Regions from separate parts of the Shewanella oneidensis MR-1 genome, predicted to be linked through region 2. Evidence: predicted binding sites of a transcription regulator. Region 2 holds the regulator's gene; each other region holds the start of a gene.
The links. The regulator MetJ, encoded in region 2, represses methionine synthesis genes. The targets are predictions, from matches to a motif close to TAGACGTCTAGACGTCTA.
Positions count from the first base shown of each region.

Region 1: metE (5-methyltetrahydropteroyltriglutamate--homocysteine S-methyltransferase) is a predicted target of MetJ. The motif match lies at 5,885-5,902, and genes of this name have one in related genera.
Region 3: metK (methionine adenosyltransferase) is a predicted target of MetJ. The motif match lies at 8,864-8,881, and genes of this name have one in related genera.

Region 1 is NC_004347.2:825,256-836,276, forward strand. Features, by position in the region: gene SO_RS03830 (RCC1 domain-containing protein) at 1-1,426, shown strand, start outside; cobalamin riboswitch at 1,561-1,790, shown strand; gene SO_RS03835 (TonB-dependent receptor) at 1,900-3,861, shown strand; gene SO_RS03840 (HDOD domain-containing protein) at 4,122-4,850, shown strand; gene SO_RS03845 (LysR family transcriptional regulator) at 4,907-5,812, opposite strand; gene metE (5-methyltetrahydropteroyltriglutamate--homocysteine S-methyltransferase) at 6,012-8,294, shown strand; gene SO_RS03855 (IS1595-like element ISSod11 family transposase) at 8,430-9,386, shown strand; gene SO_RS03860 (efflux RND transporter periplasmic adaptor subunit) at 9,717-10,934, shown strand; gene SO_RS03865 (MacB family efflux pump subunit) at 10,937-11,021, shown strand, end outside.
Region 2 is NC_004347.2:4,206,499-4,217,519, reverse strand. Features, by position in the region: gene phsA (thiosulfate reductase PhsA) at 1-2,052, shown strand, start outside; gene SO_RS18860 (4Fe-4S dicluster domain-containing protein) at 2,065-2,631, shown strand; gene nrfD (NrfD/PsrC family molybdoenzyme membrane anchor subunit) at 2,634-3,578, shown strand; gene SO_RS18850 (sulfite exporter TauE/SafE family protein) at 3,730-4,473, opposite strand; gene metJ (met regulon transcriptional regulator MetJ) at 4,570-4,884, opposite strand; gene metB (cystathionine gamma-synthase) at 5,106-6,269, shown strand; gene SO_RS18835 (bifunctional aspartate kinase/homoserine dehydrogenase II) at 6,281-8,674, shown strand; gene metF (methylenetetrahydrofolate reductase) at 8,911-9,804, shown strand; gene SO_RS18825 (methyl-accepting chemotaxis protein) at 9,853-11,021, opposite strand, start outside.
Region 3 is NC_004347.2:957,041-968,061, reverse strand. Features, by position in the region: gene nhaD (sodium:proton antiporter NhaD) at 158-1,627, opposite strand; gene SO_RS04385 (DUF481 domain-containing protein) at 1,868-2,605, opposite strand; gene fba (class II fructose-bisphosphate aldolase) at 2,743-3,810, opposite strand; gene SO_RS04375 (phosphoglycerate kinase) at 3,998-5,173, opposite strand; gene epd (erythrose-4-phosphate dehydrogenase) at 5,307-6,323, opposite strand; gene tkt (transketolase) at 6,452-8,446, opposite strand; gene metK (methionine adenosyltransferase) at 8,924-10,075, shown strand; gene SO_RS04355 (sensor domain-containing diguanylate cyclase) at 10,497-11,021, opposite strand, start outside.

The DNA.
Region 1 (11,021 bases), 1.6 Mb from region 2:
TCCTCGCCCTTTGGCATTGGTAGCTGCCTTAATCGCCCTACAATTAACGGCTTGTAGTCAGCCGAAACCTTTAACCGTATTCGAAAATGATAAGGAAGCCTTGTTGCAGTTTGATAACGGCAAACTGCTCCAATTTAAGGAGAATCCGAGTCCACAGTATCGCCATATTCCCTGTGATTTACCCGCAGTCGAGACTGTGGTCACCAACAGTTCGGCCTTTGCGGCGTTAACTCAATCCGGTGAGGTGATCACTTGGGGCGACAGTTATGCTGGCGGTGATAGCCGCGAGGTGACGGAGCAGCTTAAACAAGTCAAGCAAATCGTCCCAGTTAAGGACGGGTTTGCCGCGCTACGTCAAGATGGCACTGTGGTGTACTGGGGCAATGCGGGGAAATATAGCCTCGACAAAGCCCTGCAAAACCGCATGACCAATATTACCAAGTTGTTCGCCAATCAAGAGGCCATTGCCGCGCTAGATGCCAATGGCAAGGTGCATACTTGGGGTTATGGCCCCTACGGTGGCAATAGCTTACATGTGCAGGATCAATTAGTTGATGTGGTCGATATCTTTGCCAGAGGGCGCAGTTTTGTCGCCCTCAAAAAAGAGGGCAGTGCTGTGATTTGGGGGCAGGTTGAAGAGTCGACCAATATGAAAAAGTTACTCCCGCAGCTTACGGATGTAGCGAAGATCGAATATTTTCAACACACCTATGCTGCCTTGAAAAAGGACGGCACTGTGGTGAGTTGGGGTTGGCGCAGTGATGCTTACTCGATTCGCAGCGCCTTAAAAGATGTGGTGAGTATGACGGCAAACAATTGTGCCTTTGCGATTTTAAGCCCTACGGGGGATGCGCATTTTTGGGGCGATGGTATTAACTGTGGTGTCGATTGGATTAAAAAAACCGATATCACAGGGGTAAAAGAGATTATCAGTATTGGCTCAGGTTTTTTATTACTGAGGGATAAGGCTGTGCCGCAAATTGTGGCCGACGATACTGATTACGCTTATATGTTTGGGTTTCACGATGCTCAAGAGATTCTTGATAAATATTGGCAGGAAGGGAGTGTTATTACTCGAGGGCCAGCCTCCTTTGTGTTTACGCGTCCCGATGGCAAAGTGGTGCCCGTTGGTTATCGCGCCAACCGTGATAATGTGGAAAAGTTAATGGCACGTATTCCGCGCCTCACTTGGTTAAATGGCGCAAATGACGGTTATGTTGGCATTAGTGAAAAGGGGGAGTTGGTCTCTTGGTCGATGAATTTTCCCATGTTCGACAAGTCGACAGTGCAACCTGCTGACTCGTTAGTGATTAAATCGCTGGATTTTACCCCCGCTGCCCAATGCGAAACCCCTGAACAACGTCAGGCGATTTTGAGCACAGACAGACCAAAACCTGCGGCAAAAAATTGGGATGGTGTTTTCTAACTTATGTGAGTTTTTTCGCTCACTTGAGATTAATGGACTTTCATCCGTATAGACGTCTATAATGCGCGCGCTCAGGTCAGATATGACCTGAGCCTTGTTGGGCGTTAACAGGTTTTACGCCCTTTGAACCTAATTTTGAGTCAACCTTCTGTGGTGCTTGCGATGATAGCGTCGCGAGATAATCGGGAAGCCAGTGAAATTCTGGCACTGCCCCCGCAACGGTAAAAGGTGAGAGACGGCCGCATTCGATAGGTGTTCACGATGAACCCGTAAATCGCAGTGTGCAAAGGTCAGTTTCGCGTTTATCTCTAGTGAGATGGATTATAGCCTAAGTCCGGAGACCGGCCCTAAAGGTGTTTTTGAGATTTCGGTGGGCAGATCTCAAAATGCGATAGTGACTATCAGTATTTTCTACTGAATCAACGATATCGTGGCGCCAATGCCCCGTTTTCCTTGCAGGAGTTAAAGGTAAAATGGGAACACATCCAACAAAAATCGCGCTGCTGATCGGCAGCCTTTGCAGTTTTTCAATTATCGCGCCCGTTATGGCGGCTGACGATACCAGCACAGCTAAAGTCGATGAGCATCTTGTCGTGATAGGCCGCTCTGATAAGACCCCGTTAAATATTGCCGCCAATGTGAATGTGATTGATGCAGCAGCGATTGAAATGAGTGGCGCGACTAATTTGACCGACGTCTTACGCGGCCAAAGTGGTATTCAAATTTCGGATAACAATATTGGTACTAGCTTTGCTATGCGTGGTTTTAGCGCCAGCACAGCGGTAAACAACACCTTAATTTTACTCGATGGTCGCCGCCTAAATAACATCGATATTGCCGCGCCTAGCTTAAATGCGATTCCCTTAAATCTGGTTGAGCGCGTCGAAATATTATCGGGCAGTGCGGGCGTGCTCTATGGCGATCAAGCCGTGGGCGGGGTGATTAACATTGTGACTAAGTCGCCTGAGAATACTGGCGGCAGCGTGCAATTATCCGGCGGTAGCTTTAATACTTACGAAGGTCGTGGCGACGTGTCTGGCGCAATCAACAAGGATTGGCGCTATTTCTTGAGCGGTAGTTACAACCAAGGTGACAACTATCGTCAGCATAATGCAAACGAAACAGGGTCTATTCTGGGTCGCATTCAATATAAAACGGCGACGGATTCTTTCTTTGTCGAAACCAGCTATTACGATGATGATCGTGAAAATCCTGGCTCATTGACGGTCGATCAATTCAAGTTCGATCCACGTCAGTCTTCCAATAAAAGCGAATATGTCCATGAGATGACCACTGCGGCGCGCAGCGGTTATCAGCATCAGCTTAACCAAAACTGGGCGTTAGCGGCGGATTTGGATTACAGCGATACCTTAGTCAGCTCCGTCAATTGGGGCGCGGGTAGCCATAACACCCGCTCGCTGTTGATGTTTAGCCCCAAAGCTTTAGCCAACTACAGTACACGCCAAGGCGAGCTAAACCTAGTGACAGGCTTAGATATCAGCCGTGGTAAGGCCGATTACGATTCTATGGCACGTAGCAATGTGCAGGACATGCAAAGTGCTTATCTACAAGCCACTGTGCCATTAAGCCATACCTTAAGTTATGTGGTAGGCGGACGTTATGCGCGGGTGACTGACGAGTTAGTCGATGGCAATGTCTATCCAAATGGTATCGATTTAGATGAAGATGCCACCGCATTCGAGTTTGGCCTAAACTATCGCCCGAGCGCCGAGCACAGATTCTACCTGCGTGGCGATGAGAACTTCCGTTTCGCCAAGGTCGATGAGCAAGCTTACACCCCGAAAGATGTGTTTGGCTTAAAGCCACAGACTGGCCGCTCCTATGAGGCGGGTTGGGATTGGACAGTTGCCAGCCAAAGTCTGCGCGTGAGCTTATACCGCCTCGATTTAGAAGATGAAATTGTCTTTGACCCAAGTGCGGAAAAACCTGTTGGTGGTAGTTTTCAAGGTGCAAACGTTAATGCCGATGCCTCACGCCGTTATGGCGCGAGTGCCGATTGGGATTGGCAGGTGACTCAAGCATTACAATTAGGGCTGGAATATAACTATATCGATGCCGAATTTACCGATGGATTGAATGATGGCAAGAAATTGTCTTGGGTGGCGGAGCACTCCGGGCGCGGTTATGTCAGTATGGATGTTGCGGAGCATATCCAACTGTTTGCAGAGGCGATTTACACGGGCGAGCGTTTCGTCGAAGGCGATAATGCTAACCAAGGCGAAAAACTTGCTAGCTATGTGCTTGGTAATCTTGCCCTTAACTATAGCCGTGATGCTTGGCTTGCGAGCTTACGTATCGATAACCTGTTTGATAAAGACTATGTTAGCTCAGGTTATTATGGTGGCAACTGGGGTGACGGCTATTACTCAGGCCGAGGCCGTGATATTCGCTTGACGGTAGGTTACCGCTTCTAAGCTGAATCCTAACAATTAAGTGATTTAGCGCATTTTAAAGCCAGACTCAGTCTGGCTTTGTTATTTCTGTTGTTTGATGCAGAGAAAAATCCTCTCTACGGGTGTAAGATAGGCTAAATCGTTGCTTATACAGCAGAGCAGATCACCTATACGGTTGATACAATTATTATACGACTTAGTGCTGAAATTCTTTGTGGTTTGGGTATGATGTGAGCGGTATTCGAATCATCTTATAGCTAATAACAGGTGTAAAGTGTCCTATGACAGATCTTGAGCAACAGGTTTTTACTCAAGTGAGAGCCATCATAGCGAATGAAGAGCAAGTAATTGGCCGCCGTGGGATCTTAATTCCACTTAAAAAGGCCATTCTTGCTGAAGGCGATATTCGTAATGTGATCGATATTATTTCGAGCGATCCCGCGTTAGCGGCCCATATGTTGATGCGCAGTAATTCAGCGCAGGCTTCTGGCGTGGTCAGCCCCAAGTCTCGTTCCTTAAAAGACGCCTTAATTCGTTTAGGTCAAGTCAATATTTACCGTTACGCCTTTGCGTTCTATCTGAAAGAGCGCCTCGATGAATTACCTCAACCCTATAAGAAGCTGGTGCAAGGTTATTGGAAACTCACGGAAAATATTGCAACTGATGCGGTCGACAGCTTGGTCGATATGCCGGATGTCGATGTCGACCCTGATGAAGTACAAACCTTGGCGCTGTTTAGCGTATTCGGGCAAATTATTGCTTTAACCGCTTTTGCCTATTTGAATGCGAGCTCTGAGCAATCTTTCCCGTTAAGTGTGATTAAGTCATTGATTGATAATCAGCAACAAACATTAACCATCGAAGCCTTTGAAGCCTTAGATCTCGACCAAGATCTGCGCCAAGAGTTTATGATCGCCCATAATCTGCGCCAGACCCGCAACCCGAACTCATCTGGGTTAGTTCTGCGCCGAGTATTGTCAATGCGCGGTTTATTGCTTAATCCGCTCTAAGAACTGCTTATAAAAACAAAGCCTGCAATAGCAGGCTTTGTTTTACTTTCAAAATCTTAGTTAGATTTCTGCTGGCGAGTTAAGCCTTCGCTTGCCACTAATTGCAGCCAATTTTGCACTAACGCCGAGTTGGCACTGTGGCGACGATAGGCACCAAATAGTGGGCGCTTTAACCCCTCTTGGCCTAGTTTTACCGCGGCGAGGCTTAAACCATGTCCTTCATTAATAGACCAATTGGGCAGGGCGGCGATACCGTCCTTACAGGCGATGCGTTGCAGTAACATCATGGTCAAATCACAGGTTTTTTGCTCGCCAGCTTCTATGCCCGCGGGTTCTAAAAAGTGGCGGTAAATATCTAAACGCGCCAGTGGCACCGGATAACTGATTATCGGTAAACGCGACAATTGCTTAGGCGTAACATAGGCTTCTTTCGCTAAGGGATGATCCTTAGCAACTACTAACTTCACTTCAAAATCAAACAAATGCTGATAGGCTAGCGAGTGCCCTGGCACGGGATCTGAGGTGAGCACTATATCCAGTTCGCCCATTTCTAGGGCATTGAGCGAGTCGAATAGATGACGGCTTGAGAGATCTAACTCGGCTTGAGGATGATCTTGCCTAAATTGCTCCATCACTGGCATTAACCAGCGAAAACAGCTGTGGCATTCAATCCCAACCCTTAGCTGATTAGTATCGGTCTCCAATCCATTTTTGAGATCGGTTTCCGTCTCCAACACCTTAGGGAGGATCTCTTCTGCGAGGTGTAACAGGCGAGCGCCTTCCTGAGTGAAGGAGAGGGGTTTGCTCTTACGCACAAAAATGGGCGAGTTAATTCGTTGCTCTAACTCCTTAATTTGATGGGAGAGCGCCGATTGGGTGACAAAACGTTTTTTGGCTGCGCCCGCCAAGCTGCCACTCTCTTTCAGTGCCATTAAGGTTCGCAGATGTCTTAGTTCGATCATGATCACTCCAAGTGAATTTCGCTCATGTTGCGCTTGAAATCAATTCGGTTGCTGGCGTAGAGACTATCACAATAAACTTCTAGACGTCCAGACGCCCATTGTGATTTATCCAAGCTTAAATGCGAAAAAATGTTTAGGAAACACAATCCGGTGGGTGTTAGTGCCGAATAGGCTTATCTCAGATAAAGGAAGATATGGTATGCAATTAAACAGTCTTGGTTTTCCCCGTATCGGGCGTCGTCGTGAACTGAAGTTTGCCCTCGAAAAATACTGGCGCGGTGAGAGCACCCAAGCTGAACTGCATGAGGTGGCCAGGGAGTTACGTCGTACCCATTGGCAATGGCAAGTGGCAGCGGGGATTGAGCAAGTGCCAGTAGGGGATTTTGCCTTTTACGATCAAGTATTAACCCTGAGTGCGACCTTAAACGCTATTCCAGATCGTCACCGCGGCGAGGGCGCAATCGATCTTGATACCTTATTCCGTGTTGCCCGTGGCCGTGCACCAACCGGCACCGATGCGCCAGCCTCGGAAATGACTAAGTATTTCAACACCAACTATCACTACTTAGTGCCAGAGCTTAAGCAAGACCAAGTGTTCTCTATCGCCTATGAGCAGTTTTTTGATGAAGTGGCCGAGGCCCAGGCGCTGGGTTATAAAGCCAAGCCCGTATTGTTAGGCCCTGTGAGTTACTTGTATCTGGCCAAAACCGTGGGTCAGGATTTTGATAAACTCAGTTTATTGCCAAATCTTTTAAAAGCTTATGCTGAGATTCTTGCGCGTTTTGCTGCGCAGGGAGTGACTTGGGTTCAACTTGAAGAACCAATCCTCGCGCTCGAATTAACTCACGAGTGGCAAGCGGCGATTAGCGAATCTTATCAAGCGCTTAAAACGGCTCAAGTAAAGATTTTACTCACCAGCTACTATGGCAGCATTAGCCATCATCAGGCGCTGGTTTCCGCGCTGCCAGTGGCGGGTCTGCACCTAGATTTAGTGACTGCCCCTGAGCAATTAGCTTTGTTTGCTAATGCCTTAAGACCAGATCAAATTTTGTCAGTTGGCGTAGTTAATGGCCGTAACGTGTGGGCGGCTGAAGTTGACCTGATTGTCGAGCGTATCGGCAGCGTTGCCAGAGACTTATGCTCACAAGACGGATCGCGCCTATGGATTGGCACCTCCTGTTCATTGCTGCACAGCCCTGTGGATTTAGAGGTGGAGACAACGCTCGCGCCGACGCTACGTCAGCAGCTTGCGTTTGCTAAGCAAAAGCTGCTGGAACTGGCTAATGTGCGCCAATTGTTGCAGGCCCCTGAGTCTGTCGCGGCCAAAGAGATAGTTAACACCTGTTTGGCCCGCCGTGAGGCCAAGGCGCAGGCGGCGGATGCTAAAGTAATCGCCCGTGTTGCTGCGCTGACCCCAGCCGACTATGAGCGTGTGAGCGAATTTACTGAGCGCCAAGCGGTGCAGCAGCGCAAGTATCGTTTGCCATTGCTGCCAACGACCACGATTGGCTCATTCCCACAAACACCGGCAATCCGTGGTTTACGCAGTCGCTGGCGCAAAGGTGAGTTAAGCGATGCCCAATATACCGAGCAGTTGCAGCAAGTGACTCGCGATACTATCGACCGCCAACTCAAACTCGGTATCGATGTGCTGGTACACGGTGAGGCCGAGCGTAATGACATGGTGGAATACTTCGGCGAGCAGCTCGAAGGTGTGGGCTTTACCAAAAATGGCTGGGTACAGAGTTATGGTTCTCGCTGCGTGAAGCCGCCATTGATTTATGGTGATGTGAGCCGCCCGAAAGCCATGACGGTTGATTGGGCTGTATTTGCCCAAAGCCTGACGGACAAACCTGTCAAAGGTATGTTAACGGGCCCTGTGACGATTCTACATTGGTCGTTCGCCCGTGAAGATATCAGCCGCGATACCATTGCCACCCAATTGGCGCTGGCAATTCGTGATGAAGTGGTGGATTTACAACATGCGGGCATTGGCATTATTCAAATTGATGAGCCAGCCTTCCGCGAAGGTCTGCCATTAAAACAAAGTGAGTGGCAGGCTTACTTAGATTGGGCGGTCAATGCCTTTAAACTGAGTGCGGCAGGTGTGGTGGATGAAACCCAAATCCACACTCATATGTGCTACAGCGAGTTTAACGACACGATTGCCGCAATTGCCGCCATGGATGCTGACGTCATCACTATCGAGACTTCGCGCTCACGCATGGAGCTACTCAACGCCTTTGAAGATTTTGAATATCCAAATGAAATTGGCCCTGGCGTTTACGATATCCACTCGCCCAATACCCCAAGTGTTGAGGCTATGGTGCACCTTATCGAAAAAGCGGCGCAAAAAGTGCCAGTGCGCCAACTGTGGGTTAACCCCGATTGCGGCCTTAAGACCCGCACTTGGGATGAGGTAGAACCCGCACTGAAGAACATGGTGGATGCGACCCGCGAACTGCGTCGCCGCCTCGGCTAAGTGCTTGTGATATCTGTGCAATAAATGCCTCTTTGGCATAGCGTAAAAAAACAGGGATACTTTAGGTATCCCTGTTTTGCTATTGGTTGTTTATAAGGGCTATCCATTTAGCGCCACCAGTGTCAATATGTAGTAATGAAAACTTCATCGTATTTATTAAAAGCTGGCGTCGATTACCCTACAAATTGGGACGAATTTGTTGATTGGTTTCATGATGAACAATCTTGCACTAGCTACCTTTACGCACTTCGTTGGCCAAACGGATTCATTTGCCCAAGCTGTTCGAGCCATCAATCACCTTATCAGTTAAGTAATGGCAAGTTAAAATGTCATGCTTGCCGTTTTCAGTGTTCAGTAACATCAAGTACACTTTTTGACAAAACAAGAACCCCCATGAAAAGTTGGTTTGCAGCTGTCTGGTTTATTACAAATCAAAAGAATGGGGTCAGCGCTCTTGGAGTCCAAAGGCTATTAGGTCTTGGGAGTTATCAAACTGCTTGGTCTTTAATGCACAAGTTAAGATATGCCATGGTTGACCCTGAAAGAGATAAACTGTCCGGCATCGTAGAGGTTGACGAAACATTAATAGGTGGGGTCATTCCAAAATCATCTATTAAAAATCAACAGGGTAAGCGTAAAGCTATAGTTTTGGTGGCTGTTGAGCTGCTATCACCCTCTGGATTTGGGCGGATACGTTTAAGGCAAGTAGAAAGTGCAACTAAAGAACATATCCATCAATTCATTCAAGATGTAATAGAGCCTGGTAGCACAATTTGTAGTGATGGTTCTCAAGCATACAAGCAAATAGACAAAAAAGGATATAAGCATAATCGGATGGTGCATTTAGGTTCATCTGTACCTGCACATGAAACAATGGCTGGGGTGCATCGAGTCTCATCATTATGTAAAAGATGGCTTTTAGGTACGTATCAAGGTGCGGTAAAGGCTAAGCAACTTGATTATTATTTAGATGAATTTACATTTCGCTTCAACAGAAGAAAGTCAGATTCTCGGGGATTATTATTCTACAGGTTGCTTGAGCAAGCAGTGCGTTCTAAGCCGATAACGTACCAATCAATTAAAAATCGATAACCACAATATATAGTGGTTGGTCGTGCTAAGTGGATAGCCCTTTTGTTTATACAGACCTTTGCTTAAAAAATCAGCGTTCCACTCCATGACCCTTTAGTTTGAGGTATTCAGATAATCTCAAGTAACATGGATTTAAATGGTTCAACGTTTTATCCGTATATTTAAAGGTCTAGGGCGCAAACTTCTACACAGATATTTGCAAATCTTTACCTGATATCGACACTTCCTTCGTCTACTGCGCTTAGCTAACTCTATATACTGACAGCACTATTTTTCCTCCCGCAAGATACACGCTTGCGCCCATTGGCATTGATGGACACCTAGATTCAGATGAAAAAATCCTCAAAGCGTAAATTGATATTGATCCTAAGCGGCCTCATCCTTCTCGGGGGCGGCGCTTATTTTCTGTTGCATAAACCCGAGGCGGCACCAAGCTATGTGACGGAGCCCGTCAGGCGAGGCGATATTGAAAACTCGGTGCTCGCCAATGGCATGTTGCAGGCTTCTAAATTGGTGAGTGTGGGCGCGCAAGTTTCAGGGCAAATTTTGAGTTTGTCCGTAGCGCTTGGCGAAGAGGTGAAAAAGGGCGATCTTATCGCGCAAATCGACAGCCTTGCCCAGCAAAACAACTTGCAAAATGCGCTGGCTTCCCTAAAAAACATCAATGCCCAGTACCGAGCGAAGCAGGCGCAAATACGTCAGGCAAAGCTCGAATATACCCGTCAGCAGCAAATGCTCGCCGATAAGGCCAGCTCCCGCGCTGACTTTGAAGCCGCCGAAGCCACGCTCACGGTTTATCAGGCAGAGCTTGAGCAGTTAGAGGCGCAGAAACAACAGGCTGAGATTAATGTCGACAGTGCCAGAATCGATTTAGGTTATACCAAAATCACTGCGCCTATGGATGGCACTGTCGTTTACTCTGCGGTTGAAGTGGGTCAAACCGTAAACGCCAATCAAACCACGCCAACCATAGTCGAGATGGCGCAGCTCGATACCATGACGGTCAAGGCGCAGATCTCCGAAGCCGATATCGTTAATGTGCGCCCCGGACAGCCAGTGTATTTCACTATTCTTGGCAGACCTAACCATCCCTATCGCGGCAGCTTAAGGGCTATTGAGCCTGGCCCGACGTCAATGGATGGTGACGATAGCAATATGAGCTCCAGCGATTCAGACGCCATTTATTACCATGGCCTGTTCGATGTCGAAAACCCCGACCGTACCCTACGCATTGGGATGACGGCGCAGATCTCGATTGTACTCGCCAAGTCTGATGATGCGCTGTTAGTGCCATCGCAAGTGCTCAAGGTTAAACCAAAGGATAAAGCAGCCTCGCCAGCGGAACGTAAGTCCCGTGGGCCGCAATATCAAGTGCCTGTGCTGGTGGACAACCAAGTGCAATATGTGGATGTCACCGTCGGGATTAATAATAAAATCAATGCTGAAATTCTTTCTGGTTTAAAGGAAGGCGACCAAGTAGTGCTCGGGATGCCTTCGTCCGATGATGGCAGCGCGCGTATGCGTCGCCCGCCTAGTGTGAGGTTTTAAGTGTGACTAAGCCATTACTGGAAGTGTCAGCTTGCTACCGCAGCTTTCAGGCGGGTGAGCAACAACTGACTGTACTTAAAGATATTA
Region 2 (11,021 bases):
TCCTTTGGCGGTAAAGTCTGTGCCCGTGGCGGTGCTGGCCATAGTTTGCTGTACGATCCACAGCGGATTGTGAAACCCCTAAAACGGGTTGGCGAGCGTGGTGAGGGTAAGTGGGCTGAAATCAGTTGGGATGAAGCTTATCAACTGATTGCCGATAATCTCACTAAAATTAAGCAAGCACACGGCCCAGAGGCGGTGGCGTTTTCCTCTAAATCTGGCTCGCAAGAAAAACACTTATTCCATCTCGCCACTGCGTTTGGCAGCCCAAATACCTTTACCCATGCGTCTACTTGCCCTGGTGGTTATGAAATTGCCGCCAAGGCTATGTTTGGCACTAAGGTGAAACGCGATTTAAGTAACTCAAAATACATCATTAACTTCGGCCATAACCTGTACGAAGGCATCAACATGTCCGAAACCCGTGGCATGATGGCGGCGCAAATGGATAAAGGCGCTAAGCTGGTGGTGTTTGAGCCAAGATTCTCTATCGTCGCCGATAAAGCCGATGAATGGTATGCGATCCGTCCCGGCACCGACGTCGCCGTCGCTTTAGCCTTATGCCATGTATTGATTGAAGAAAATCTTTACGACAAGGCCTTTGTTGAGCGTTATGTAGAAGGCTTTGATGCCTTTGCGGCTGAAGTCAAAGCCTATACCCCTGAGTGGGCCGAAACCATTTCCGATGTGCCCGCTAAAGATATTCGCCGTATTGTCCGCGAATATGCGGCTAAAGCACCCCATGCTGTAGTGGATTTTGGTCACAGAGCCACCTTTACCACCGAAGAGTTTGAAATGCGCCGCGCCTTGTACGCCGCCAACATCTTGATTGGTAACATCGAGCGTAAGGGTGGTATCTACCTTGGTCAAAAGCCTGGCGACTATAACAAGCTCGCCGGTGAAGATGTGGCCCCCGTGCTGGGTAAGCCCGGCGTAAAAGATATGCCAAAGCCTGCGGCAAAACGTATCGACCAAGTGGAAGAGCAGTACGCCATGATGTGGTCAGCGGGTGGAATTTATCAAACCGTCCTCGATGCGACCTTAAGCGCGGTGCCTTATCAGTTACATGGCTGGGTGATGTCCCGTACCAACCCAATGCAAACCATGACCGACAGAGCGCGTGTGGTTGAAGCCTTGAAAAAGCTCGACTTTGTTGCCGTGTGCGATGTGTATATTAGTGAAACTGCGGCCTATGCCGACGTGATTTTACCTGAGTCTACCTACCTTGAACGCGATGAGGAAATCGCTGACAAGTCAGGTAAAAACCCTGCCTACTATGTGCGCCAACGGGTAGTCGAAACCTTAAGCGATACTCGTCCTTCATGGCAAATCTTTAAAGATATTGGCCACAAACTGGGGCTTAGTGAATTCTATCCATGGGAAAACATGGAGACCCTGCAACTGTTGCAGGTAAACCGCGACACAGAGCTGCTGCGCCGGATCAAAGACGAAGGTTTTGTCAGCTTCGGTAAGCCGATTATGTTGTGCGAACCTAAAATGGTGGCCGAATTTACCAAGGCCTATGCCAATGCCAAACCTGCGGATGAAGACGGTACCTACGGCAGCTTACTCAGCTTTAAAACCCCAAGCGGCAAGATTGAATTGACCTCCGCCAAGGTTGAAGCCATGGCGCCAGGACGCGGTGTCATTAAATTCCGCGAAGTGCAGCTTAAAAAGCCAAATGAACTCTACTTTATCCAAGGTAAGGTTGCGGTGCATACCAATGGCGCGACCCACAATGTGCCCATGCTGGCGAATTTGATGTCGGATAACGCCGTATGGGTGCATCCCGTCACCGCAGGCAAGTTAGGGATCAGTAATGGCGACCCTATCCGCTTAACCAGCAGTGTAGGTACAGAGGAAGGTCATGCGTTAGTCACCCCGGGCATTCGCCCCGATACCGTGTTTGCCTATATGGGCTTTGGCTCTAAAAACAAAGAGTTGGTTAGAGCGACAGGCAAAGGTATCCACTGCGGAAACTTACTGCCCCACGTTACCGCACCTGTGTGTGGCATGACGGTACACACCACTGGCGTCACGCTGGCAAAACGCTAATTGGAGGCTCAAATGACGAAAAGATATGTGATGGTGCACGATGAGAACAAGTGCATCGGCTGCCAAGCCTGTAACGTGGCTTGCCGCAGTGAAAACGGCGTTCCAGAAGGGGTTACCCGTTTGCAGGTGAGAGTCGAAGGGCCCTATGGCGAAATGCCCAATCTGCACTTTAAGTACCACAGGGTGTCTTGTCAGCAGTGTGAAGATGCGCCTTGTGTGAAGGTGTGTCCAACGGGCGCGGCCTATGTGGGCGAAGATGGCATTGTCTCCATCCACGGCGACAAGTGTGTGGGTTGTATGTACTGCGTGGCGGCGTGCCCCTACAAAGTGCGTTTTATGAATCCCGAAACCAAAGTGGCTGACAAGTGTAACTTCTGTAAGGACACCCGCTTAGCCCGTGGTGAAGAGCCAGCCTGTGTGACTGTGTGTCCAACCGATGCCTTGGTGTTTGGCGATGCTAACGATCCACAAAGTGAAGTGGCCACACTGCTCAACACTAAGATCACTTACCAAGATAAGACCCATTTAGGCACTAAACCTAGGGTATATCGCGTTCCTACCAAAAGAGGGGGGATTTGATTATGAACAATACTTGGGGCGATATGGCGCAATATGATCCCGTCACTTGGCACTGGGTCATCGCCGTGTATCTGTTTATGGCGGGTTTATCCGCCGGAAGTTTGCTGATTGGTATCGGTTTGCGTTGGTTCAATCAAGAACAAACGCAAGTTGAGAGCAATATCCTCAAGGCCGCGGCAATTATTGGCCCTGTGGCCATCAGCTTAGGCTTGGCTTGTTTAGTGTTTGATTTAACTAAGCCTTTCCACTTCTGGTTGATTTTAATTAACTACAACTTCCAGTCAGTGATGGCGATTGGGGTATTAGCGCTGCTGGCTTACTCACCCTTGGCATTTGCCTACGCGATTTTAGTACTGCGTGACGATTTGCCAAAGTGGGGCTTAGGTTTCTTAGTGCCTATCGCTAAGCTGCTTATGCCCTTTAGAAAGCTGATTGAAGTGCTGTTGTTTGTCCTCGCCATTGGTGTGGGCGCTTACACTGGCTTCTTAATCTCGGCCATGAATGCCTATCCGATGCTAAACACTGCGGTATTGCCAGCACTGTTCTTGGTATCTGGTTTATCAGCGGGTGCGGCGGCCAATGCGGTGCTGGCACTGGTGATGTTCAAAACCGATAGTCACGACAAGACGTTAGCCAAAATGCATGGCTTAGAGCTACCAGTGATGGCAATCGAAATCATGTTCCTGTTTATGTTGTTCTGCGCCTTGTACTTTAAGGGCGGTGCGGCGGCTGCGGCGCTAGCATCACTCACCTCTGGCGTGTGGGCAAGCGTATTCTGGATTGGTGTCGTGGGGATTGGCTTTGGTGTGCCATTGCTGTTTATGCTGCTTCCCGCCGCGACTCGCCATACTAAGGGCGCAATGATTATGGTGGCCTGTGCCAGCTTAACCGGCGTGCTCGCGCTGAGACACTTTATTGTGTATGCGGGCCAAAGCTACTTAAACTAACGTATTGATGCTAGAACTAACGTATTGATGCTAGAGCAATAAGCATCACTTAAATGCGATTAAGTGATGCTCGAATGGATGAAAACTTGCATCCACACCAACAAAAAGCACCGTTAAACGGTGCTTTTTTATGGCAGCTATTTGCAGGGGATTATTGCGGTAATAACTCAATCACAGATTTGACCGTGAGCACTAAGGCGCTGATAGCGCAGAGGGCTAAGGTCGCCATTTTAGTTTTATGTTTATCAACACTGCCCACCAGTTTACCCGCCACGAGATAGCCTAACAATACCGAGGGCAATAGCATTAACGACAGCCAGAAGTGCTTGATTTCAAGTAGGCCCGTTATGCCAAGAATCGTCAAGGCAATGGCTGAACTAAAGATAAAGAAGGCCGATAGCGCCGCGCGAAACTGCGAAGCATCCTTACCCGCCAATAAAATCGCCATCGGTGGGCCACCAATGGCGGCAATATTGCCAAAGATCCCCGAGATAACGCCAGCCCCAAAGAGCGTGGTTTTGTTCACTGGTAAGCTAAATTTGTACAAACTGAGCACCACGGCAACCGTCACAATCGCGGCAATCGCCAGACCGAGAACTGGCTGCGGCGCAAACAGTAATAAGCTGGCACCGATAAAGCCACCGGGCACCCGACCTAGGAGCGCGTATTGCAAGCCATTGAATTCTAAATGGCCGCGTTCACGCAATAGGGTGAGTAGCGCGATGGAAAATCCCATCACAATCACGGGGGCGGGTACTAATTGGGGATCGACGATATACAGCAGCGGACTGGCGACCACGGCTAAGCCAAACCCAATCAGGCTCTGGGTGAGGGCACCTAAAAACACAATCACAGACGCGATGGCAAGCGTTTGTGGATCGATCAAGGAGAACATAGGATTCCATCAAAACAAAATAGGGATCGTTACTTTGCCGGATGGCATTAACGATCCCTAATAATTAGTTACGGCAGGGTTATGGACGCTTAAGCGTTATTCCATGTCTTCCCACTCGATCCCCATTTCGTCCATCAACCGCTTCGCTTCGGCGGGGATGCTGTCTGGGCACTCTTTCGACAGATCGGCATCATCAGGCAGAGGCTGGCCGGTGTAGGCATGCAAAAATGCTTCGCACAACAGTTCGCTATTGGTCGCATGGCGCAGGTTGTTGACCTGACGACGCGTACGTTCATCCGTGAGGACTTTTAGCACTTTGAGCGGAATAGACACAGTAATTTTCTTTACTTGTTCATTCTTCTTGCCATGTTCAGCATAGGGGCTGATGTATTCCCCATTCCATTCAGTCATTGACTCACCTGTTATAACGCTAAATTCGGGGCAGATTTTAAACCCTTACAGACTACAGTCAAATTATTGCTACTATTTCTGAGCGATTGCAAACAGATTTCTTTATGTTTAGACGTCTAAACGTCTTAACGCCTATTGACGATACCACTGGGCTTAGGTACATTTAGACGTCCAGACATCTCTTTGCGAACTTAGGAATTCCGATGACCGAAGGAAAATTAGTGACTGAGCGTCAATTAGCCACATTGGCAGTGCGTCAGGGTATCGAAAGCGATACTCAATATGGCGCCGTGGTGCCGCCAATTTACCTGTCGACGAATTACGCTTTCGATGGTCATAAAAATCCGCGCGAATTTGACTACAGTCGCTCCGGCAATCCGACTCGCAGTATTTTAGGCGATGCCTTAGCCAAGTTGGAAAAGGGCGCAACGGGTGTGGTGACTTGTACTGGTATGGCAGCCATTACCTTAGTGACCACTTTACTGGGCCCCGATGATTTACTGGTGGTGCCCCATGATTGTTACGGTGGCTCTTACCGTTTATTCACTAACTTGGCGAAAAAAGGCCAATTTAAATTGCTGGTGGTGGATCAAACCGACAACCAAGCGCTTGCGCAAGCCATCGCCCAGCAGCCTAAAATGGTGTGGATTGAAACCCCCTCTAACCCTTTGCTGCGAGTCGTCGATATTGAGGCTATCGCGAAGGCGAGCCATGGTGTGGGCGCGTTAGTGGTAGTGGACAACACTTTCCTGTCGCCGATTTTGCAGCAACCGCTATTGCTCGGCGCCGATATCGTTATCCACTCCACCACGAAATACATTAATGGCCATAGCGATGTGGTGGGCGGCGCGGTGATCGCCAAAGACCCCCAAATTGGTGAGACCTTACATTGGTGGTCAAATACCTTAGGCTTAACCGGTAGCGCGTTTGATAGTTATCAAACCCTGCGTGGCCTGCGTACTTTGGCCGTGCGCATTCGCGAGCACCAACGCAATGCTCAGCGTATTGTGGAGTTACTGAGTAACAGCCCTGTGGTCAGTAAAGTGTATTACCCAGGTCTTGCGGATCATCCTGGCCATGCCATTGCCGCCAAGCAACAAAAAGGCTTTGGCGCTATGCTGAGTTTTGAGCTTAAGGGCGGTGAGGCTGAAGTGGTCGCCTTTTTAGATGCGTTAAGTTTATTTAGCGTTGCCGAGAGTTTAGGTGGCGTTGAGAGTTTAGTGGCCGTGCCTGCGACCATGACCCACAGGGCGATGGAGCCGCAGGCGCGTTTTGAAGCTGGCATTAAAGACACCCTATTACGTTTGTCGGTTGGTATTGAAGATGCCGACGACTTAGTTGCAGATATTCAAGCAGGATTGGCCGCCGTAGCGGCTTGTCAGTAGAGGAATAATAGATGGCACGTTGTCACTTACATAAATTTGGTGGTTCCAGCTTAGCCGATGCCGATTGTTACCGCCGAGTCGCCCATATTCTGTTAACCCATGGCCACAGTGATGATCTGGTGGTGGTGTCTGCCGCGGGTAAAACCACTAACTTTTTATATAAGTTGTTGTCACTGCGCGACAGCAACCAATTATGGCAAGAAGAATTACAAGTCCTTATCAGCTATCAGCAAGGCTTGATTGAGCAGCTGTTATCTAACGAACAAGCGCGGGATTTACGTGAGCGTTTAACCACGGATAAAGCCCAGTTAATCAGTCTGTTATCTTTAGATGTACGTAATGATTATCAAATTAGCCATGTGGTGAGTTTTGGTGAGCGTTGGTCAGCACGGCTGATGGCAGCGCTGCTGCGCGAATCGGGTGTGGCCGCAAGCCATGTGGATGCCTGCTCGATTCTTGTGGCCGACGAGGCCGCCGTGCCGCAAATCCGTGTGCAAGAATCCCGCGCCAAAGTGCAAGCCTTACTGGCGGCCCACCCTAACGAGCGCTTAGTGATCACCGGTTTTATTTGTGCTAACGAGCGCGGCGATACCTTGCTGCTTGGCCGCAATGGCTCTGACTTTAGTGCCAGCTTAATTGCTAGCCTTGCCGACATTGAGCGTGTGACCATTTGGACCGACGTTGAAGGGGTATTTAACGCTGACCCGAATAAGATCAACGATGCGAAATTACTCAAGAGCATGTCCCTCGCCGAAGCCGACCGCTTGGCGCGTTTAGGCTCACCCGTGTTGCATTCACGCACTTTGCAGCCGCTGTTTAACACTGAGGTGAGCTTGGCTGTGCGCTCAAGCTACGCCTCCCACACCGACTTTACCCTGATTGCGCCGCACAGTTCCTCAGCGAGTGCGCCCGTGGTGACCAATCTAAATGCCGTGGTGTTATTTGGCTTTAAGATTGCGGGCGATGTGGCCAGTTTGCTTGATCAATTGGTGGAGGCGGGATTAACGCCACTGGCACATTGGGTATCGGCGCATCAACGACTCGAACTTGCCTATACCGCTGAAAACCAAAAACAAGTACAAAAGTTATTGGATGCGCAGGCCGAAGCCCTCGGCATTAGAGATCTGCAAATTAATACCGAACTCGGTTTAGTGGCGCTTGTGAGTGCCGATGCCGAGCATTATCGCCGCAGTTTTGCCCGCTTATTGAGCCGCGATGCTAAGCCCTTGTTCAGTGGTGATTTAAGTCTTGTGACCTTAGTGCCACAGTCGCAGGTTAATCTGCTGACCCAAAAAGTGCATCGCCGCTGCGCTGGCCCGCGCAAACGTATTGGGGTATTGCTGCTGGGTGTGGGCAATATTGGCGAGGCGTGGGTGAAGCTGTTTAAGTCAGTTTCTCCCTCGTTAAATCAAGAGCTTGAAGCGCAAGTCGAGTTAGTCGGTCTGGTCACTTCCAGTAAAGCCCTGATTAAGTCTAAGGGGGTGGATCTACAAAGCTGGCAGCAAGAATTCGATAACGAAGCAACACCTTGGCAGTATGAGCATCTATTTGAACAGTTAGAACAACTTAACTGTGATGAACTGATTGCATTAGATATCAGCGCCAGCGCCAGTTTAACTCTGCAATACCCAGAGTTTTTCGAGCGTGGCATCCATATGGTCAGCGCGAACAAACTGGCGGGTTCAGGCCCACTGCCGTTCTACCGCGAGCTGAAGGAACAACTCGGTTATCGCCGTTTATTCTGGCGCTATAACGCCAGTTGCGGCGCGGGCTTACCTATTCAGCACGCCTTAAACGATCTGCGTAACAGTGGCGATAGTGTTGAAGCTGTTGGCGGGATTTTCTCTGGCACTCTTTGCTGGTTGTTTGAGAAATACGATACCAGCAAACCCTTCTCGGAATTAGTGATTGAAGCGCGTGGTTTAGGGATTACCGAACCCGATCCTCGCGACGATCTTTCTGGCCGCGATATGCAGCGCAAGTTGCTGATTTTAGCCCGTGAAATCGGCCTAGAAATCGAGCTTGAGGATATTGAGCTGCGCTCCTTAGTGCCTGCTCATTTAGCGGATATTCCGCTGGAGCAATTCCTTGCCCGTATCGGTGAGCTGGATGATGAATTATTGCAGCAATATGGCGCAGCGGCGGAACAAAACAAGGTGCTGAGATATGTCGCTTCCTTGGATAATAGCGGCGCAGTCCTCAAAGCCGAGGTGGGATTACAGTGGATTGATGCGAGCCACCCCTACGCCAACCTCACGCCCGGAGACAATGTGTTTGTGATCCGCTCAGCCTTCTATCAAGGTAATCCTTTGATCATTCGTGGGCCGGGTGCGGGCCGTGAAGTGACGGCAGCAGCGGTACAATCGGATCTAACACAGATCTGCCGCGATCTTCTGCAAGAATAGATTTAAATTCAAAAGCTTAAAGGACTCATTTGAGTCCTTTTTTATTGTCTAGAATAAATAGACTCATCTATGGGGCAGAAATTACCACAAATGGGGATTTTTTGGCTTGACTTAACGGCCAGTTTCTCTAGTATATGGACATATAGACGTCCAAACGTCCATATGGGTTAAACTACTGCATTAATAGTCGTACCAGTCGCGATAAGTGTCGCACTCGGGCGGTTGAGGAAATACACATGGCTTTTCATCACGCACAACATTCGCATTCGCTAAACCAAAGTTTGTCTGAACTTAATGGCGATATTAATGTTTCTTTTGAGTTTTTCCCGCCATCAACCCCTGAAATGGAACAGATCCTGTGGAACTCTATCCGTCGTTTAGAGCCGCTAAACCCTAAATTTGTCTCAGTAACCTATGGGGCAAACTCGGGCGTTCGTGACCGCACCCACGGCGTGATTGAGCGTATTCAACAAGAGACTAACTTAGTCGCCGCGCCGCATTTAACCTTAGTTGATGCGAGTGATGAAGAGTTGTTAGAGCTGGCAAAGCATTACTGGAAATCGGGTATTCGCGACATAGTGGCGCTGCGTGGTGACTTACCTGCGGGTAGCCCAAAACCGACTCGCTTTGCGGTGGATTTAGTGCGCCTGCTGCGCTCTGTGGCTGACTTTGATATTTCGGTAGCCGCTTACCCAGAAGTGCACCCAGATGCGGCTAACGCTCAGGCGGATTTGATTAACCTCAAGCGTAAAATCGATGCTGGTGCGAGCCGCGCCATTACCCAGTTTTTCTTCGATGTGGAATCTTACCTGCGTTTTCGCGACCGCTGCGTTGCGGCGGGGATTGATGTCGAAATCGTTCCCGGCATTCTGCCCGTGACTAACTTTACCCAGTTAAAGCGTTTTGCGGGTATGACCAATGTGAGCTTACCAAGCTGGTTACATAAGCAGTTTGATGGCCTTGAAAATGATGCCGGAACCCGTCAGCTGGTGGGCGCTAACGTGGCGATTGATATGGTGAAAGTGTTGTCCCGCGAAGGGGTGAAGGATTTCCACTTTTACACTTTAAACCGTGCGGAATTGACCTATGCGATTTGCCATACCCTAGGGGTTCGTCCAAAGGCGGTATAACGTTAACAGCATAAAAAAACGCCGCTATTTAGCGGCGTTTTGTTTTGCTTAAATCCTAAACTGAGCGAGGAGTGTGGTTAAGCGCATCGACAGCTGTGCTAACTCGTCTCCCGCCCGCGCCGTTTGCACGGCACTCTCGGTGGCATTGATCGTAATATCATTAATATTATTGACGTTTTTATTGATTTCCGCCGACACAGCACATTGCTCGTTGGCGGCGCTAGCGATTTGAATGTTCATTTGGCTAATGGTGGACACTGCTTGGGTAATGGCTTCGAGCGCTTCACCCGCCTCGTGTACCAGCGAAACACAGTTTTGCGTGGTGGCGGTACTGGTATTCATGGTGCTGACGGTCGATTTGGCGCTATGTTGCAAGGCTTCAATCATTTGCTGAATTTCGCTGGTTGAAGCTTGAGTGCGGCTGGCGAGCGTACGTACTTCATCTGCCACCACCGCAAAACCGCGGCCTTGTTCACCCGCACGGGCAGCTTCAATGGCGGCATTGAGGGCGAGCAAATTGGTTTGATCGGCAATATTACGGATAACGACTAATACCGAGTCAATCTGCGCGGTATTGCGTTCAAGTTCGTTGATGGCTTTAGCTGCATGGGCTATTTCATCCGCCAGCAGACTAATGGTCGAAATGACCTTTTCAACCAGCAACTTACCATGTTCAGTTGACTCGCTGGCGTGGGTTGCAGCGTCAGCGGCATCAGTCGCATTGTGGGCAACTTCTTGTACTGTTGCCGCCATTTCATTCATCGCGGTGGCGACTTGTTCGGTCTCAAGGTGTTGCCGTTTCGCCATTTGCTGAGTTTCATTCGTAATGGCGGACATTTCTTCGGCCGATGTCGCCAGTAAGCTGGTGGAGTCAGAGACTTGAGCAACAGTCGCGTGGATCTTTTCTGCAAAACGGTTAAAGGCGAGTGCAAGCTGCGCGATTTCGTCTTTACTCTTCACTTCAATCCGGCGCGTTAAATCGCCTTCACCTTCGGCAATGTCATTGAGCGCATTGGTTGTTTCGGCAATCGGGCGGGTAATGCTCTTGGCGATAAACCAAGCAATGGCGGTGCCAATTAAGAAGGCAATAAAGCCTATCATGATGAGTTTAAAGCGAATATCGGACATAGCTTGTTCAGAGTGGCTTCTGTCCAGTGCAATATCCAGCACACCAAAGGTTTTGCCCGAGTAGTCTTGCATCCCATGGCGATATAGGG
Region 3 (11,021 bases), 1.7 Mb from region 2:
CTCTCACCATTTTACTTGGAGCCGAGTATACAATTTGAACTTAAACAACGCAGTGATTCGAAAGCACCTATCTTTACCAGATTAATAATCTGTGAATTACATCAATAAAAAATTAAATGCTAAAAAATCATCAAGATACAAGATGTTTCATTTATTTTTAGAACATTGCAGCATTGAGCCACATATGTACTAAAATGCTCGCGACATAACCCAGTGCAATGACAGGTGTCCAACGCAAATGGGCACCAAAGGTGTAAATCCCCCTCGCTTGTCCCATTAACGCAACTCCTGCAGCACTGCCAATTGACAATAAACTGCCCCCTACCCCTGCGGTTAACGTTACCAGTAACCATTGGCCTAGGGCCATCTCTGGGTTCATCGTCAACACAGCAAACATCACCGGGATATTATCAACAACCGAAGACAACAGACCGATAGCCACGTTGGCATAGGTCGCATCCCAGTTGGAATATAGCGCCTCAGACACTAAGCTCAAATACCCCATAAAACCAAGGCCGCCAACACACAAAACCACACCGTAGAAGAACAGCAAGGTATCCCATTCAGCGCGGGAGATCCGGCTAAACACATCGAAGGGCACCACACTACCAAGCTGCAGAAGACGTTGCTCATCCTGACGCAATTCTGCCTTGGCACGTTCACGGGCAACGGAGCGATCAAAGGTCTTACGCAGGTAATAACCAAAGAATTGTAAGAAACCAAGACCTGTCATCATCCCAAGCACGGGCGGCATTCCAAGGAAGGAGTGAGCACACACCGCGGTAGCAATTGTCAACAAGAAGAGTGCGACGATACGTTTAGCTCCAGGTTTAGTGTAAACCTGCTCTTTTTCAGGCTGAGGCACATAGTGCGGAATAAATATACTCATGATCGCGGCAGGTAAGGCAAAATTGACTAGCGCAGGAATAAACAGATAGAAGAAATCTGCAAAATGCACTAACCCCTTTTGCCAAACCATCAAGGTAGTGATATCTCCAAAGGGACTAAATGTACCGCCCGCATTGGCCGCCACCACAATATTAATACAAGCGAGTGTAATGAATTTTCGCTGTCCAGCCCCAACTTTCATCACCACAGCGCACATTAATAACGCCGTTGTTAAGTTATCAGCCACGGGCGAAATGAAGAAAGCCATAAAGCCAGTTAGCCAAAAAACGGTTCGCAAGCTAAAACCACGTCCCACTAACCAGCCGCGGATGGCATCGAATAAATTACGTTCTTCCATGGCATTGATATAGGTCATCGCCACCAATAAGAAGAGTAATAACTCGGCATATTCTAATAAATTGTGCTTAAAGGCCGTCTCAGAAACCTCTGACATACCATTTTGCACATACACAAAACCTATCATGCCCCAAATAATGCCTGCTGCGACCAACACAGGTTTGGATTTACGCAGATGCAGCGTCTCTTCAGCCATCACCAATAAATAGGCGAGAACAAAAACACACACGGCAATATAACCCACTGTTGCAGCGGTTAAATCGAGCCGTTCACCTCCTTCGGTCATCGCCCAAACTGCGGGTGAGAATCCGCTCAATATTGCCACGCAGCATAGGCTTAACAACGCCACGCCACTGTTTCTAAACCACCGCTGTAATTTCATCAAAGTTGATCTCTGCAAGGGAAATTAGTTCGCAAATTACCATAGGTCGTGTTCTGTAAATTTTGACAAAACGCAACTTTCTATGCATTTCCTGATAACGAAAGGCTCTTAAAACATTAATTTTTGTATAACTACAGATAAACCTAATAAAGACTTTACTAACTTTATTTCAAGTTAGTCTAAAAATAGCCAATAAAAAAGCACCTTTCGGTGCTTTTATGTTGATAGCAATCACATTGATTAGAACGAGTAGAGCAAAGTCATATTCGTTTCGGTATCGGTGCTCTTTTTATCGTCCAGTGGCTCACTGTTATAACGTACGATAATGGCAAACTTCATCGCCAAGGCACCAATAATATTGGCTGTGAGTGAAGTTTCCGAGCGCGCGTCTAATTTTTCACCATAGTCGGCCACAAAACGTTGCTGGAATTTCGAGGTTTCAGTAATTTCAGTTTCGAAGTTAATCACGCCGTGGGCAACAACGCTGTCATTGGAATCAGTGCCTTCTAGCAGGGCCTGTTCTGAATCAAGGCGTTGATAGATATAACCGGGACCGATTTCAACATCTAAGAAAGTCTTGCTGGTGTCCAAGAGTCTATGACCATAACCCGTTGCACCCGATAGGGTGTAGTCATAACCGGTAAAGGGATCAACTTCGTAATTAGCATTGGCAAACCAATAACTGCGGTCATTCATCTTATAGTTGCCCTGCGCACCGGCTAAATAACGCTTAGCGGTCACAGCACCCGTATCTTCTTTATATAAACCTTCTAAAAGATATTGGTTTTCCCAGTCACCTAATTCGTGTTTGAAGTTTAAGCGACCTTTGTAAGATGAGGTGTCAGTATTGCCTGTGGTTAAGGTAGCACCTAGCTCGGCTTCGCCTGCAAATGTCTTATCACCTTTAACAAAATCAGCTCCCGCATTCGCCATAAATGGCGCCGTCATCAATAGTGCCGCGGTCAGTACTTTCTTCATGTATATCCGTTCCTGTTCCGTTTAATCCCCTAAAAATCTGCGTAATTCTAACATTTACGATTGAAAAATAAAAATTCATCGATTTTTTTGCATAAAAAAGCCCGCTGATTAGCGGGCTCTGAAAAGTGATTTAAGGCTTACAGATTGATCTTAGGATCTAAGGCACCTGATTGGTAAGCTTTGTACATTGCTTGTAAAGACAAAGGCTTAATCTTAGAAGCCTGACCCGCACAACCGAAGGCTTCGTAACGAACAGTACAGATGTCTGCCATCGCTTCCATAGAGGCTTTCAGGAACTTACGTGGGTCGAACTCGCTTGGGTGTTCTGCCAAGTATTTACGTACCGCGCCGGTAGAGGCTAAACGCAGGTCGGTATCGATGTTCACTTTACGCACGCCGTGTTTGATACCTTCAACGATTTCTTCTAATGGCACGCCGTAAGTTTCAGGAATTTGACCACCGTATTGGTTGATGATCTTAAGCCATTCTTGTGGCACTGAAGATGAACCATGCATCACTAAATGAGTGTTAGGAATGCGGGCATGGATTTCTTTGATACGGTCGATACGCAGTACATCACCCGTCGGTTTACGACTGAACTTGTATGCACCGTGGCTGGTACCAATCGCAATCGCCAGCGCGTCAACATGGGTATCGGCAACAAAGCGGGCGGCTTCTTCTGGGCTGGTCAGCAGTTGGTCGTGGCTTAATACGCCTTCTGCGCCCACACCGTCTTCTTCACCGGCAGTACCGGTTTCTAAGCTACCTAAACAACCGATTTCACCCTCTACAGACACACCACAGGCGTGGGCGAATGCAACGGTTCTACGAGTGACATCAACGTTGTACTCGTAAGACGCAGGGGTTTTACCATCGGCCATTAATGATCCGTCCATCATCACTGAGGACATACCAAGTTGAATTGAACGCTGACAGATATCAGGGTCAGTACCGTGGTCTTGGTGAATACAGACTGGGATATCGGGATACTGCTCAAGCGCTGCGGTCATCAGGTATTTTAAGAACTGAGGACGGGCATATTTACGCGCACCCGCAGAGGCTTGCACGATAACAGGGCTATCAGTGGCTTCTGCGGCCTGCATGATGGCGCGCATTTGCTCAAGGTTATTTACGTTGAACGCTGGCACACCGTATCCATGTTCTGCCGCGTGATCGAGTAGTTGTCGTAGGGAAATTAACGCCATTTTTTAACTCCAATAATAGGGTGAGTTCCGTCACCGAGGTCGCTATCGTTTGGATGGATTTTTATGCTCAATCGCTCTAGTGATGTTTAAATCCCTTTAGAGAATGAGCGGTTTTTTTATAATTTTTTTATCATTTTTTCGTGCCATCGCGGCGCAGTGCCGCGATGGCGCAATACCTAACTAAATGTTAAGCACCACGTTTTTTTAGCATAGCTACAGCAGGTAACTCTTTACCTTCGAGGAACTCGAGGAAAGCGCCACCGCCCGTAGAGATATAAGAAACTTTATCGGCGATACCGTATTTATCGACCGCCGCCAAGGTGTCACCACCGCCAGCGATAGAGAAGGCTTTGGAATCCGCAATCGCGTGAGCGATGCGCTTAGTGCCTTCACCGAATTGGTCAAACTCGAACACACCAACTGGGCCGTTCCATACGATAGTGCCAGCAGACTCAATGATTTTCGCTAACGCTTCGGCACTGTCGGGGCCGATGTCGAAAATCATATCGCTATCGCCAACATCACTCACTGCTTTTAAGGTAGCAGCTGCCGTTGGGCTAAACTCACCCGCCACAACCACATCGGTAGGTACGGGAATATCGCCACCGCGGCTTTGCGCGTTCGCCACTAAGCGCTTAGCTTCATCAATTAAATCCGCTTCGTATAAGGATTTACCCACGTTGTGGCCCGCCGCAGCGATAAAGGTGTTAGCGATACCACCACCAACCACTAATTGATCCACAATGCCTGATAAGCTTTCTAATACGGTGAGCTTAGTCGACACTTTAGAGCCACCAACGATTGCCACTAATGGACGCGCTGGATTATCTAACGCCTTACCTAAAGCATCTAACTCTTGCGCCAGTAATGGACCAGCACAAGCAATTGGCGCGTATAAACCAACGCCATTCGTTGAGGCTTCTGCGCGGTGAGCCGTGCCGAAAGCATCCATCACATACACATCACATAACGCTGCCATCTTCTTAGATAACGCTTCGTCGTTTTTCTTCTCGCCTTTATTGAAGCGAACGTTTTCAAACACCACCACTTCACCTACAGCCACTTCAACGCCGTCTAAGTAGTCGGTCGCTAAGCGCACAGGACAAGACAGGGCTTTGGCCAAGTAATCGACCACAGGTTGCATGGAAAATTCGCTGTTGTACTCACCTTCGGTTGGACGACCCAAGTGAGACATCACCATTACCGCCGCGCCTTTGGCAAGGGCTAACTCGATAGTGGGGAGAGAGGCTCTAAGGCGCGCATCACTGGTGACGACGCCATTGCTGACAGGCACATTGAGATCTTCACGAATAAGCACTCGCTTACCTTGGAGATCTAAATCTGACATATTGATAATTGCCATGGTAACGCTTCCTTTTATAATCAAAAAACAAACTGGTTTTTCATCAATCGGTTAGTGTAGATAGCGATTCGGCACTCGACATCCCGTCGAATTGGCGACCCACAGTTTAACCCATTGGTATCAATTCTTATCTTCAGCTTTGTTTAGCTGCAATCATCGCCAAACTGGTATCTAACATGCGATTGGCAAAGCCCCACTCGTTATCGCACCACAGCAGCAATTTGACTAACTGCCCAGCGCTGACTCGAGTCTGGGTGCCATCGACAATACTGGAGCGCGGATCATGGTTAAAATCACAGGATACCAGCGGCTCGTCAGTATAGCCTAAGATGCCGTTAAATCGTCCATTGGCGGCCAATTCTAACACTTGATTGACGGTCGCAATATCCACTGTTTTATCTAATGTTACCGAAAGATCGATAGCTGTTACGTTGATCGTGGGAACACGCACCGAAATCGCCTCAAATTTGTCCTTCATGTGCGGCAAAATCCGCTCAATACCGCGGGCAAGTTTAGTATCAACGGGAATAATCGACTGCCCAGCCGCTCGGGTGCGGCGTAAGTCATCATGATAGGCATCAATCACTTGCTGATCGTTCATCGCTGAATGGATGGTGGTAATCGCGCCACTTTTCACGCCAAAGTGTTTATCGAGTACATCAATCACAGGCACGATACAGTTGGTGGTACATGAGGCATTAGAGACCACGGTATGCTCGGCGCGCAATAGATCGTGGTTCACACCGTAAACGATAGTGCCGTCGACATCGGCCGATGAAGGATGACTAATTAAGACTTGTTTGGCACCCGCGTGGATATGTGCTTCGCAGCTTTGGCGATCTAAAATGGCGCCAGTGGCTTCATAAACGATATCAATATCCAGCTCACGCCAAGGAAGTTTTGCCGGATCCGGCTCGTGAAAAATCTTGATGGTATCGTCGCCGATCTGCATCTGCCCATCGACTAATTTGACTCTGGGCTGAAACCGCCCGTGGGTAGTATCGTACTGGGTCAGATGAATAATGGCTTCAGGCTTAGCCAACTCATTGATTGCGACAATTTGGATTTGCTGGCGTTTTCCTGACTCATATAAAGCGCGAAGGATTGAGCGGCCAATACGACCATAACCATTGATTGCGACTCGGATCATTGAGGTCTTTATTTCCTCTTAACAATACTGCATATACAAAAACGGCCTGCAAACGATTGCAGGCCGCATTATACAGATTAACCTTTCAAAAGTTTAACCTTTTGTCGGTAATCCCATCACCTAAACAATTAGCCTAGTGATTTTGCAGCGTTCAGCACATTTTCAACGGTGAAACCGAAGTGCTTCAGTAGCACGTTGCCTGGCGCAGACTCACCGAAGGTGGTCATGCCCACAACCGTGCCTTCGAAACCAACATACTTGTACCAGAAGTCAGTATGGGCCGCTTCAATAGCGATACGCTTAGTCACGGCTTTTGGCAGTACAGATTCTTTGTACGCTGCATCTTGCTTATCAAACTCAGTGTTTGATGGCATAGAAACCACACGCACTTGCTTGCCTTGTTCAGTCAGAGTCGCAGCTGCTTCCATCGCTAATTGTACTTCGCTACCGGTAGCGATCAGGATGTACTCAGGCGTAGCTGCACAATCTTGCAGTACGTAAGCGCCTTTTGCCACATTGGCTAATTGCTCAGCAGTACGTGCTTGAGCCTTCAGGTTTTGACGGCTGAAGATCAGTGATGTAGGAGCATGACGACGTTCAATTGCTGCTTTCCACGCAACTGCGGTTTCTGCCGCATCACAGGGGCGCCATACCGCCATGTTTGGCGTCATACGCAAGTTAGCTAATTGCTCAAACGGGTTGGTGAGTTGGCCGTCTTCACCTTGACCGATAGAGTCATGGGTGTAAACGAAGATGTTTTGAATACCCATCAGTGCAGACATACGTACAGCGTTACGTGCGTATTCCATAAACATCATGAAAGTCGCGCCGTAGTTGATGAAACCACCGTGCAGAGACACACCGTTCATGATGCCACTCATACCAAACTCACGCACACCGTAGTACACGTAGTTACCCGCTGGATCATCTTGAATCCCTTTAGAACCTGCCCACAAGGTCAGGTTAGAACCTGCTAAGTCAGCACTGCCGCCTAACAGTTCAGGTAGAATCGCACCGAAAGCTGCAATCGCGTTTTGTGACGCTTTACGGCTCGCAATACCTTCGCCTTTGGCTTGGCATTCTTGGATAAAGGCTTGGGCTTTAGCTTCGAAATCGGCTGGTAATTCACCTTTCAGAACGCGACGCTCGTATTCAGCAGCTAATTCTGGGTAAGCAGCAGCATAAGCGGCAAACTTGTCGTTCCATGCGGCTTCACGGGCAGCTCCCGCGTCTTTGGCATCCCAACCTGCGTATACGTCGGCAGGGATTTCGAATGGCGCATGTGGCCAGCCTAAGAATTCACGGGCAGCGGCGATTTCCGCATCACCTAATGGTGCGCCGTGGCAATCGTGGCTGCCAGATTTGTTTGGCGAACCAAAACCGATAATGGTTTTGCAGCAGATCATGGTTGGTTTGTCGGTCACGGCTTTTGCCGCTTCAATAGCCGCGCGAATCGCATCGCTGTCGTGACCATCGACGTTAGCAATTACGTGCCAGCCATATGATTCGAAACGTTTTGGCGTGTCATCAGTAAACCAGCCTTCAACATGGCCGTCGATAGAGATGCCGTTGTCATCCCAAAATGCGATCAGTTTGCCTAAGCCTAAGGTACCTGCCAGAGAACAAGCTTCGTGGGAAATACCTTCCATCAAGCAACCATCGCCGAGGAAGCAGTAAGTGTAGTGGTCAACAATCTCGTGACCTTCACGGTTAAACTGTGCCGCTAAGGTTTTTTCTGCAATCGCCATACCCACAGCGTTGCTGATCCCCGCACCTAATGGACCCGTTGTGGTTTCAACACCTGGGGTGTAACCATATTCTGGGTGACCTGGGGTTTTAGAATGTAACTGACGGAATTGCTTCAGTTCATCCATTGGCAGATCGTAGCCAGTGAGGTGTAATAAAGAGTAGATCAGCATAGAGCCGTGACCGTTAGAGAGGATAAAGCGATCTCTATCTACCCATTTCGGATTGTTCGGGTTGTGCTTAAGGAAATCATTCCACAGCACTTCAGCAATATCTGCCATGCCCATTGGGGCGCCAGGGTGGCCTGAGTTTGCTTTTTGAACTGCATCCATACTTAACGCACGGATTGCGTTGGCGAGTACTTTACGGGAAGACATGCTCTCTCCTGCTTAATTTGTGGGGGTCTAGCGGGCAATTTGGATGCATATTTTCCCCTACATAGCGAAGCGACGCAAACGAAAATTCATCACAATCTTGCCTGGCCATCCCCAATAGGACTTTTTACGATAAAAAATGGCTTAAGGATGAACTATTCAAGCTAAGGCTTCGTACTTTATGCCGCTATGACAATACTCTGTACGATTTTCCCCAAAGCTCGTCGCGGTGGAAAAGAGGAAATGCCGCCGCGCATTCTCAGCGGAATCAGATGGATTTAAAACACTTTTAATTAATTATTTTCAATCAGTTAAATTAAAAAAATGCTTTTTAGTTCAAATTTTAAAGCTGAGATTTACCTCACTAAGTACAGAAATATTTAGCTTTGGGGGTGTCATGGCGATGAAATTCCACTAAAATAGCCGTCTAGATGTAGATGCTTCTACACGTTTGATTGCTAACAACGAGATTTTCCTACTATGGCAAAGCACTTGTTTACTTCTGAGTCGGTCTCAGAAGGTCATCCCGATAAAATTGCAGATCAGATTTCTGATGCTGTGCTAGACGCGATTCTGGCTCAAGATCCTAAAGCACGCGTTGCGTGCGAAACGTATGTCAAAACTGGCATGGTATTAGTAGGTGGCGAAGTGACCACCTCTGCCTGGGTTGATATTGAAGAGCTGACCCGTAAAACGGTTCGTGAAATTGGTTATATCCATTCAGATATGGGCTTTGATGCCGATTCTTGCGCAGTATTAAACGCTATTGGTAAACAGTCTCCAGACATCAACCAAGGTGTTGACCGCGCCGATCCAAAAGAACAAGGTGCCGGCGACCAAGGTTTAATGTTTGGTTATGCCAGCAACGAAACTGACATTCTGATGCCAGCGCCTATCACTTATGCCCACGCATTAGTGAAGCGCCAATCAGAAGTGCGTAAAAACGGCACCCTACCATGGTTACGCCCAGATGCGAAAAGCCAAGTTACCTTCGCCTACGAAGACAACAAGATTGTTGGTATCGATGCGATCGTATTGTCTACCCAGCACAGCCCTGATATCGCTCAAGCGGATTTGATTGAAGGCGTGATGGAAACCATCATCAAGCCAGTTCTGCCAGCACAATGGCTGAACAAGGATACTAAATACTTCATCAACCCAACTGGCCGTTTCGTTATCGGTGGTCCAATGGGTGACTGTGGTTTAACCGGTCGTAAGATCATCGTAGACACCTACGGTGGTATGGCGCGTCACGGTGGTGGAGCTTTCTCGGGTAAAGACCCATCTAAAGTTGACCGTAGTGCTGCTTACGCTGCGCGTTATGTGGCGAAAAACATCGTTGCTGCTGGCTTAGCTGATCGCTGTGAGATCCAAGTATCTTATGCTATTGGTGTGGCTGAACCGACTTCTATCAGTGTTGAGACTTTCGGTACCGGTAAAGTATCTGAAGAAGTCTTAATCAAGCTAGTACGTCAACACTTCGACCTACGCCCATATGGCCTAACTGAAATGTTGAACTTAGCGCGTCCAATTTACCAAGCGACCGCCGCTTATGGTCACTTTGGCCGTAGTGAATTCCCATGGGAAGCAACCGATAAAGCCGAAGCACTACGCGCTGATGCAGCTCTGTAAACTGCACTAAGCTTGTAAACTTAAGCATAAAAACCGCCGTTAGGCGGTTTTTTTATGCTCTATATTCAATCCACGGCGTCTCGCGTTTCGAACTATGCCGCAACCATCGCACTTTAACCTAATACTCTAGGGCGTGTTGACGTTTCGAGATTAGATTTTGTTCGTTCTGGCAAGTTCGTGCTCGCGAAACGAGGAATGATGTGTAGTTATTCTACTCAAATGACGAGTGACAAAGAGCAAGGGCTTGCCAGACGAACCCTTCGGGCAGCATTTGGCTGGCTTTTCTGCCGCGTTATCGTCCGTTTATGTAGAATAACTACACAGCACGGACTTTGCCTTGCATAAAAGCCAGCCAAATTGCTGCAAAAATAACCCTGAAACGTCAACACGCCCTAGTGAGTGAGCACGCAGTCAGCCCAAATTACTCCGTAAAACTAGGCTCACTATGCACTCCATGGAAACAATTTTTACCCGATCGTTTAGCGACATATAATGCGGCATCAGCGGCAGTAAGCAACTGAGTTTCTGACTCGCCAAGATTGGCATAGAGCGTTGCGACACCAATACTCGCACTCAATCGAATATCATCCTGAATAACAAAATCCAACGTTTTAATCGCCCGACAAATCTCTCCTGCAATATGCTGTGCATTTTCTCTATCAGTATTCCCTAGGATTAACACAAACTCATCTCCTCCAAACCGACAAGGCAAATCTGCAGGACGCTGACAAAAAGACTTCAATATTCGTCCCACCATCTGCAGTGAATCGTCCCCCACCTGATGACCAAGATGATCATTACAGGTTTTGAAGTTATCCAAATCCAGCATGATGAGGGAAAGCGGCGTTTGTTCTCGCTGACTTCGACGCCACTCATTGTGCAAAAAACGGGTAAATAAGCGGCGATTGGCTAATCCAGTTAATGGATCATGCTCCGAAAGATCTGC